DNA from 2 places in the Nonomuraea sp. NPDC003560 genome. Region 2 is predicted to be linked to the other one. Evidence: riboswitches for the same ligand, from Rfam matches in the RefSeq annotation. Region 2 holds a riboswitch; the other holds the start of a gene.
The links. Region 2 has a riboswitch for cobalamin ahead of ACFYUV_RS29415 (CbtB domain-containing protein). Riboswitches for the same ligand answer to the same signal wherever they lie in the genome.
Positions count from the first base shown of each region.

Region 1: another riboswitch for cobalamin. It lies ahead of ACFYUV_RS45315 (ribonucleoside-diphosphate reductase subunit alpha); the one in region 2 lies ahead of ACFYUV_RS29415 (CbtB domain-containing protein).

Region 1 covers NZ_JBIAOF010000016.1:194,668-198,623, forward strand. The annotation lists gene ACFYUV_RS45315 (ribonucleoside-diphosphate reductase subunit alpha) at 10-2,469, opposite strand; cobalamin riboswitch at 2,598-2,803, opposite strand; gene ACFYUV_RS45320 (alpha/beta hydrolase) at 3,005-3,952, shown strand.
Region 2 covers NZ_JBIAOF010000008.1:127,283-131,238, forward strand. The annotation lists gene ACFYUV_RS29405 (MFS transporter) at 1-277, opposite strand, end outside; gene ACFYUV_RS29410 (nuclear transport factor 2 family protein) at 388-819, opposite strand; cobalamin riboswitch at 996-1,125, shown strand; gene ACFYUV_RS29415 (CbtB domain-containing protein) at 1,160-1,351, shown strand; gene ACFYUV_RS29420 (CbtA family protein) at 1,361-2,146, shown strand; gene ACFYUV_RS29425 (histidine phosphatase family protein) at 2,152-2,703, shown strand; gene ACFYUV_RS29430 (VWA domain-containing protein) at 2,700-3,956, shown strand, end outside.

The DNA.
Region 1 (3,956 bases), on a different contig from region 2:
CCTCGGGGGTCACTGGCAGGCCTCGCACGACTCGGGGTTCTCCAGGGAGCACACCAGGGCCTCCTCGGACTTGTTCGCGAGGGGCGCGGGGGGCGCGAGGGGCACGGTGGCCTGCTGGATACGGGTGGCCGGGCGCGAGCGCAGGTAGTAGGTGGTCTTCAGGCCGGACTTCCAGGCGTACAGGTACATCGAGGAGAGCTTGTCGATCGTCGGCGCGCTCATGAACAGGTTGAGCGACTGGCTCTGGTCGATGAACGGCGAGCGCGCGGCGGCCATGTCGATCAGCGCCCGCTGCGGCAGCTCCCAGGCGGTGCGGAACAGCCGGCGCACCTCCTCCGGCAGCTCGGCGATGCCCTGCACCGAGCCCTCGGCCTGCTTGATGGCCGCCCGGACGCGGTCGTTCCACAGGCCGCGCGACTTCAGCTCGGCCACCAGCGCGTTGTTGATCTGCAGGAACTCCCCGCTCAGCGTCTCGCGCTTGAACAGGTTGGACACCTGCGGCTCGATGCACTCGTAGCAGCCGACGATCGAGGCGATGGTGGCGGTCGGCGCGATCGCGATCAGCAGCGAGTTGCGCAGGCCGTGGGCGGCGATGCGCTCGCGCACCGCGTCCCAGCGCCCGGCCTGGGTGCCGCTCTCCCCCCACAGGTCGTGCTGGAGCCGGCCGCGGGCCGCCCACGTCTGGTCGTAGGCGGGGTGGGCGCCGAAGCGCTCGGCCAGGCCGGCGGAGGTCTCCAGCGCCGACAGGTAGATTTCCTCGGCGATCCGGGTGGACAGCTCCTTGGCCTCGGCCGAGTCGAACGGCAGGCGCAGGGCGAAGAAGACGTCCTGCAGGCCCATCACGCCGAGGCCGACCGGACGCCAGCGCGGGTTGCTGGCCGCGGCCTGCTCGCTCGGGTAGTAGTTGATGTCGATCACCCGGTCGAGGAAGGTGACCGCGGTGCGGACGGTGGCGCGCAGCCGCTCCCAATCGATGCCGCCGCCGATGTCGCCGTCGATGCCGCCGTCGATGTCGCCGCCGGGGCCCGTGCCCGTCAGGTGGGCGGCGAGGTTGACCGAGCCCAGGTTGCAGACCGCGGTCTCGGCGTCGCTGGACACCTCGACGATCTCGGTGCACAGGTTGGACAGGTGCACGACGTTGCCGGGCTCGGCCGCCTGGTTGCACAGGCGGTTGGCGGCGTCCTTGAAGGTCATCCAGCCGTTGCCGGTCTGGGCCAGGGTGCGCATCATCTTGGCGTACAGGTCGCGGGCCTTGACCTGCCGGACGTACCGGCCGTCGCGCTCGGCGGCGCGGTAGGCCTCCTCGAACGCCTCGCCCCACAGGTCGGGCAGCTCGGGGACCTCGTCGGGGTCGAACAGCGACCAGGTGCCGTCGGCCTCGACCCGGCGCATGAACTCGTCGGGGATCCAGTTGGCCAGGTTGAGGTTGTGGGTGCGGCGGGCGTCCTCGCCGGTGTTGTCGCGCAACTCCAGGAACTCCTCGACGTCCGGGTGCCAGGGCTCCAGGTAGACGCAGGCCGCGCCCTTGCGCCGGCCGCCCTGGTTGACGGCGGCCACGGACGCGTCGAGCGTGCGCAGCCACGGGACGATGCCGTTGGAGTGCCCGTTCGTGCCGCGGATCAGCGCGCCCCGGGAGCGCACCCGCGACCAGGAGATGCCGATCCCGCCGGCGAACTTCGACAGCTGCGCCACCTGGGCGTAACGGTCGTAGATGGAGCCGATCTCGTCACGGGGCGAGTCGACCAGGTAGCAGGAGGACATCTGGGTGTGCCGGGTGCCGGAGTTGAACAGCGTCGGCGAGCTGGGCAGATAGGCCAGCGACGACATGAGCCGGTAGAAGCCGACCGCCTCGGCGGGCGTCTCGGCCAGCCCGCAGGCCACGCGCAGCAGCCAGTACTGCGGCGTCTCCACCACCAGCCGGGTGGACGGGTGGCGCAGCAGGTAGCGGTCATAGACCGTGCGCAGCCCGAAGTACTCGAACCGCAGGTCGGCGGTGACGTCGATGGCGTCGTCGAGCTTGCGGGCGTTGGCGTTGACGAACTCGGCGGTCTCGTCGCCGATGAGCCCCTCGGCGTGGCCCAGCCGGATCGCCTGGCTGAAGGAGGCCACGCCCTGCCCACGGACCTCCTTGTCGATGTAGCCCGACAGCAGCCGCGCGGCCAGGCGCGAGTACTGCGGCTCCTCGCCGATCATCTCGGCGGCCGTCTGGATGGACAGCCGGTCGAGCTCGGCGGTGGTGGCCCCGTCGTAGAGGCCGCTGATCGTCTTGGTGGCCACCCGCATCGGGTCGATGTCCGTCAGATCGGTCGCCCAGTGCTCCACCGCACGTACGATCTTGTTGACGTCGACCGGCTCCGCGGTGCCGTTGCGCTTGCGCACCTGCATCTGGACGCGCCGCGGCGCGGACCTGTCGGCGTCCGCCCGCGCCGTCCCGGCCAGGTCCGTCATCGGGTCCCCTGTGACCGTCACTGCGCTCTCCCCTCGTGAACTCGGTCAGTGGCCGAGAACGCGCGCAGGAGGCGGACGGCGAGGCGCCACAGCCCTCTCGCCGGTGCCGTCCACCGTCCCGCGCGGCCTCGGACCAGCCGCGCGCGCATGATCGCGCGCGGCGCGCCGGCAGGTCTTCGGACTCATGGGCATGCTGTCGCTGCCTACTGGCCGTCGCTTCCCGGGCCTTCGGCCCAGTGCGTCTGACGGCGGTCGTTCCCATTCACCGCTGCGGGGCAGTCCCGGATTCCCACCGGGTTCCCTCTTGCCTCGGCCGCCCTGGCGGGGCGACCGAACCGGCTGCGGGAGACACCATATATAGGGCGGATCAAAAAGTCACACCCAACATCTCGTGTTGCGAAGAACGCCCGCTCCGATCCGGTCACCTGCCGCGGGGCCGCTCTCCGCGTGCCTCACGGGCGGAACGAGATGTGATCGAGGTCATAGGCCGGCCATGCCCGGTTTTCGCTACCTTAGGTATCGATACTTCAAGTAGCGAAAACCTGAGGAGACCACCATGAGCGAGACCTCCACCGGCCGCCGTCCGGTCACGCCGGACTGGGACACCATCACCCCCGCCGAACTCGCCGCCTACGTCGAGGCGGAGAACCGGCTGCGCGCCTCCGTCGAAGCACAGGCGATCACCGGCCGGCCGGATCCCGGCGCCGCCATCGACTGGCGGACGGTGGCGCTGCCCGGCCGCGACATCCGCGTCCGGGTCCACCGGCCCCGAGCGGCCGAGCCGGGGGACGTCCTGCCGCTCGTGCTGCACGTGCACGGAGGCGGCTTCGTCGGCACGGCGCCGCAGAGCGACTGGGTCAACAGCCACCTCGCCGCCCACCTGCCCGCCGTCGTCGTCTCGGTGGACCACCGCCTGCTCGACTGGCACACGCCGCTGACCGCCGCCGCCGACGACGGCTGGGACGTGCTCCGGCACGTGCTGGAGCACTCCGCGCAGTGGGGCGTCGACCCGGCGCGGGCCGTCCTGTTCGGCGAGAGCTGCGGCGGGCTGATCTGCGCCCTGGCGGCGATCAGGGCCCGCGACGCCGGTCTGCCCCTGAAGGCCCAGGTGCTGGTCAACCCCGCCGTGGAGGTGGCCGGGACGATGTTCGACCACCCGTCGATGACCCAGTACGCCGACACCCCGACGCTCAGCGTGCCGGTGCTGCGGCTGTTCCACCGGCTCGCCGTGCCCGAGGGGACGGACGCCCGCGCGCTCTCCCCGCTGCACGCCGGCGACCTGGGCGGGCTGGCCCCGGCGCTCGTGGCGGTGCCGACCCACGACCCGATCGCCGACCACGGCCGCCGCTACGCCGAGGCGCTGCAGGCCGCCGGCACCCCCGCCCGCCTGGCCGAGCACCCCGAGGCCGGGCACGCCTTCCTCAGCATGCCGGTGCTGGCCCCCCAGGCCGAGGAGGCGCGGGCGGACATCCTGGGGTTCCTCCGCGACGCCCTCACCGCGTAACCCG
Region 2 (3,956 bases):
CGAACAACCGGCGCCTGCCCACCATGTCGGACGCGCGTCCGAACAAGGGCATCAACGCGGCCGTCGGCAGCAGGCAGGCGGTGGCCACCCACTGCAGCGCCGGGGCGGAGAAGAAGCCGAGGTCCCTGCCGATCTCCGGCAGCGCCACCGTGATGATCGAGTAGTCCAGCCCGGTCATCAACGTCGCGCCGCACAACGTGATGAGGACGAGCCAGCCGCGCAGCCCCCATCGCGGGGTCGTGTCAGCGGCGGTCAGGTCGTGTGTGTCCGTCGTCATGCGGCCAGAGTGCGGCCGGCCGCGAAGATCGACCAGAGCCCTGCTGAGGGTACATCTGTCAGGTGCAGGACGGGCGGACGCGGGGGCGATCCGTCGCGTCCGGCAATTCGCTAAGGACGCTGCAGAATCACCGAGTCGGAGAGCTGGGTGAGCAACTCCAGTTGATCGAAATAGAGGCGCAAACTCGTGATGAGCCCGTCTTCCACTGTGCAGACATAACAGCATCGCAAACGAACAGGGCGGCCCGTGGGGTGAAGCACCTGACCGTCGGGCATGGTGTATGGGCCTCGGTGAGTTCCGACCATGAGAAGCTCGTCGACGGTTGTGGCCTCACACTCGGAGGACTCCGTGATCACGGCCCGGACGTCGGGGAACGCCGTCCAGAACTCCTCCAGATAGGAGGCCAGCTCGCTGTGTCCCTGAGATACGCCTTCGGGGCTGATGGACACTCCGGCCGGGCTGAAAGTGCCGAGCAGTGCCGTCATGTCGTGGGCGTTGAACGCGTCCGTATAGCGGTCGCGCACCTCGCGGGAAACATTCATGGCACCGGGTCCTCCTATATTCGCTCGATGCCCAGCGTGGCTGTCGATATGCAGTCGAATGACCAACGCAGGCTAGATCCGCAGACTCGACGAGGTGAAATTCTGGGCCTTTCGCAAAGGCGCGCCGCGCAGCGGCAGGTGGCCCAGGGGCACCGGTCGCATGTTGACGCGAACGTGAGGAAAGGATACGTTCCGGTAGATTTCACGGTTGTCCAAGGGAAATCCGGTGAGATGCCGGTGCGGACGCGCCACTGTATCCGGGACGTAGATCCCGGGAGCCAGGTCGCTTGGCAGCCGTGACCTCGTGATATGGGACGCGTGACCCCTGAGGAGGCTTGACATGACCGGGTTGTCCACCCCGTCGACGATTCCCTTTCCCCGCCTGCGCCCTTGGCTGCTGCTGGCCGTGCCCGTGCTGCTGCTGGTCGCCTACCTGGTTCTGATGGACAACGGCGCCATCTCCCAGACCGGCACCTTCCTGCACGAGCTGATGCACGACGGGCGTCACCTGCTCGGCGTGCCCTGCCACTGAGGGCCCGTCATGGTACGCACCTTCCTGGCCAGAGGTCTGCTCGTCGGACTCCTGGCCGGACTGATCGCGGGCGCCTTCGCCTTCGCCTTCGGTGAACCTCGCGTGGACCACGCGATCGCCTTGGAGGAGGCCGCCGCCCAGGCCGAGGCGCCCGATCCGGACGCCGGGACGGCCGGGCACAGTCACGCCGAAGCGGCCGAGCACAGTCACGGCGAGGACGCCGTGGTCGGCAGGCCCGTGCAGAAGGCGGGGCTGTTCCTGGCCACCGGGCTCTACGGGCTGGCCGTGGGCGGGGTGTTCGCCCTGGTGTTCGCCGGACTGCGCGGGCGGGTCGGCCCGCGTTCCGACGCGCGGCTGGCGCTGGCCGCGGCCGGGACGGCGTTCGCCGCGATCATCCTCGTGCCCTTCGTGAAATATCCGGCAAACCCGCCTGCGGTGGGCGACCCGGACACCATCAACAGCCGCACGCTGCTTTACGTGGTGATGATCCTCGTCGGGCTGGCGGCGACGGCGATCGCGGTGGCGACGGCCCGCCGCGTCGACGGCGGCCCGTGGGCGCGCTGGACGGCGGCGGCGGTCGCGTTCCTGGTGCCCGTCGTCGCCGCGTGGTGGTTGCTGCCGGCGGTCGATGAGGTGCCCGAGGGGTTCCCCGCCACGCTGCTGTGGGAGTTCCGGCTCGCCTCGCTCGGCACGCAGCTCGTCTTCTGGGCGGCGTTCGGCGCGCTGTTCGGCTGGGCGAGCGACCGGGCGGAGCGGCGTACGGCGGCTCACCCGCTGGTCGCGGCGCCGAGCTGAGCAAGGTGCTGTTCGTCCGGCATGCCACGACACCGGGGATGCGGGCCGGGTGCTTTCCCGCCGACGAGGACGCCGACGCGGCGAGCCTGACCAGGGCCGCCGCGGCGGGGCCCGTCGAGGCGGCGGCGGCATGGGCCGCTCCCTGCAGGGCCGCGCGGCAGACGGCCGCCGCCATGGGGCTGGCGGCCCGCGAGGCTCCCGCCCTGGCGGAGGCGGACTGCGGCCGGTGGCGGGGCCTGCCGTACGGACGGGTCGCGCTGGCGGAGCCGGACGCGCTGGCGAGCTGGCTGGCCGACCCGCACGCCGCCCCGCACGGCGGCGAGTCACTGAGCGCGCTCGCCGCCAGGGTGGCGGGCTGGCTCGACTCGGTACGGGACGAGCCGCGGGCCGTCGTGGTCTGCGACGCGGGCGTCATCAGAGCGGCGCTCGGCCATGTCCTGGGGCTGGATCCGCTGCGCGCGGCCCGTTTCGACCTGGCTCCTCTGTCCACCACCGAGCTGACCGTCGCGCGGGACGGCTGGCGGGTGGTCCACGTCAACCGGAAGGCTGAGTCTTGATCGTCACCTATCCGTTCAGCGCCGTCGTCGGGCTCGGCGACCTGAAGCTGGCGCTGGTGCTGAACGCGGTGTCGCCCCGGGTGGGCGGGGTGCTCGTCCGCGGGGAGAAGGGAACGGCGAAGTCCACGATCGTGCGGGCGCTGGCGGCCCAGTTGCCCACGGTGTCCGTGGTGCCGGGGTGCCGGTTCGCCTGCGACCCCGCCGTACCCGACCCTGAGTGCCCGGACGGGCCGCACGAGCCCGACGCCGGGCGGGTGGAACGGCCGGCCGCCCTGGTGGAGCTGCCGGTCGGCGCGTCGGAGGACCGGCTGGCCGGCTCGCTCGACGTCGAGCGGGCGCTGACGGAAGGGGTGAAGGCGTTCGAGCCGGGGCTGCTGGCGGCCGCCCACCGCGGTGTCCTGTACGTGGACGAGGTGAACCTCCTGCACGACCACCTCGTGGACCTGCTGCTCGACGCGGCCGCGCTGGGCACCTGCTACGTCGAGCGCGAGTCGGTGTCGGTGCGCCATGCCGCCCGCTTCCTGCTGGTGGGCACCATGAACCCGGAGGAGGGCGAGCTGCGTCCGCAGCTTCTGGACCGGTTCGGGCTGACGGTCGAGGTCAGGGCGTCCCGCGACCCGGAGGAGCGCGCCGAGGTGGTGCGGCGGCGGCTGGCCTTCGAGGCGGACGCGGCGGCGTTCGCGCGTCGATGGACGGCAGCGGAATCGGCGTTGTCGGCCCGCATCGCCGCCGCCCGGTCCCGGGTTCCCGGCGTGCGGTTGCCGGACGCCCGGCTGCGGCAGATCGCGACGGTGTGCGCCGCCTTCGAGGTCGACGGCCTGCGTGCCGACCTGGTGACGGCGAACGCGGCCATCGCCCACGCCGCCTGGCAGGGCCGCGACACGGTGACGACCGAGGACGTGCGGGCCGCGGCCCGGCTGTCGCTGCCGCATCGCAGGCGGCGCGATCCGTTCGACGCTCCGGGCCTGGACGAGGCGCTGCTCGACGAGCTGCTGGAACGCACGTCGGGCGACGACACCCCGGACGGCGGCCCCGACGGCTCCGGTCCCGGCGGCGGCCACGACGGCTCAGGTCCCGACGGCGGTCCCGACGGCTCCGGGCCCGGCGGACCTGGCGGGACGCCGCCACCGGGCGACGGCACCGGACCCGGAACGCGGAACCACCCGACCGGCGAGCCCTCGGCGGACGGCCGGACGGCCGCCGCTGACCCGTCGGCGTCCGGGGCCGCCGGTGCGGACGCGCCGCCGATGGCC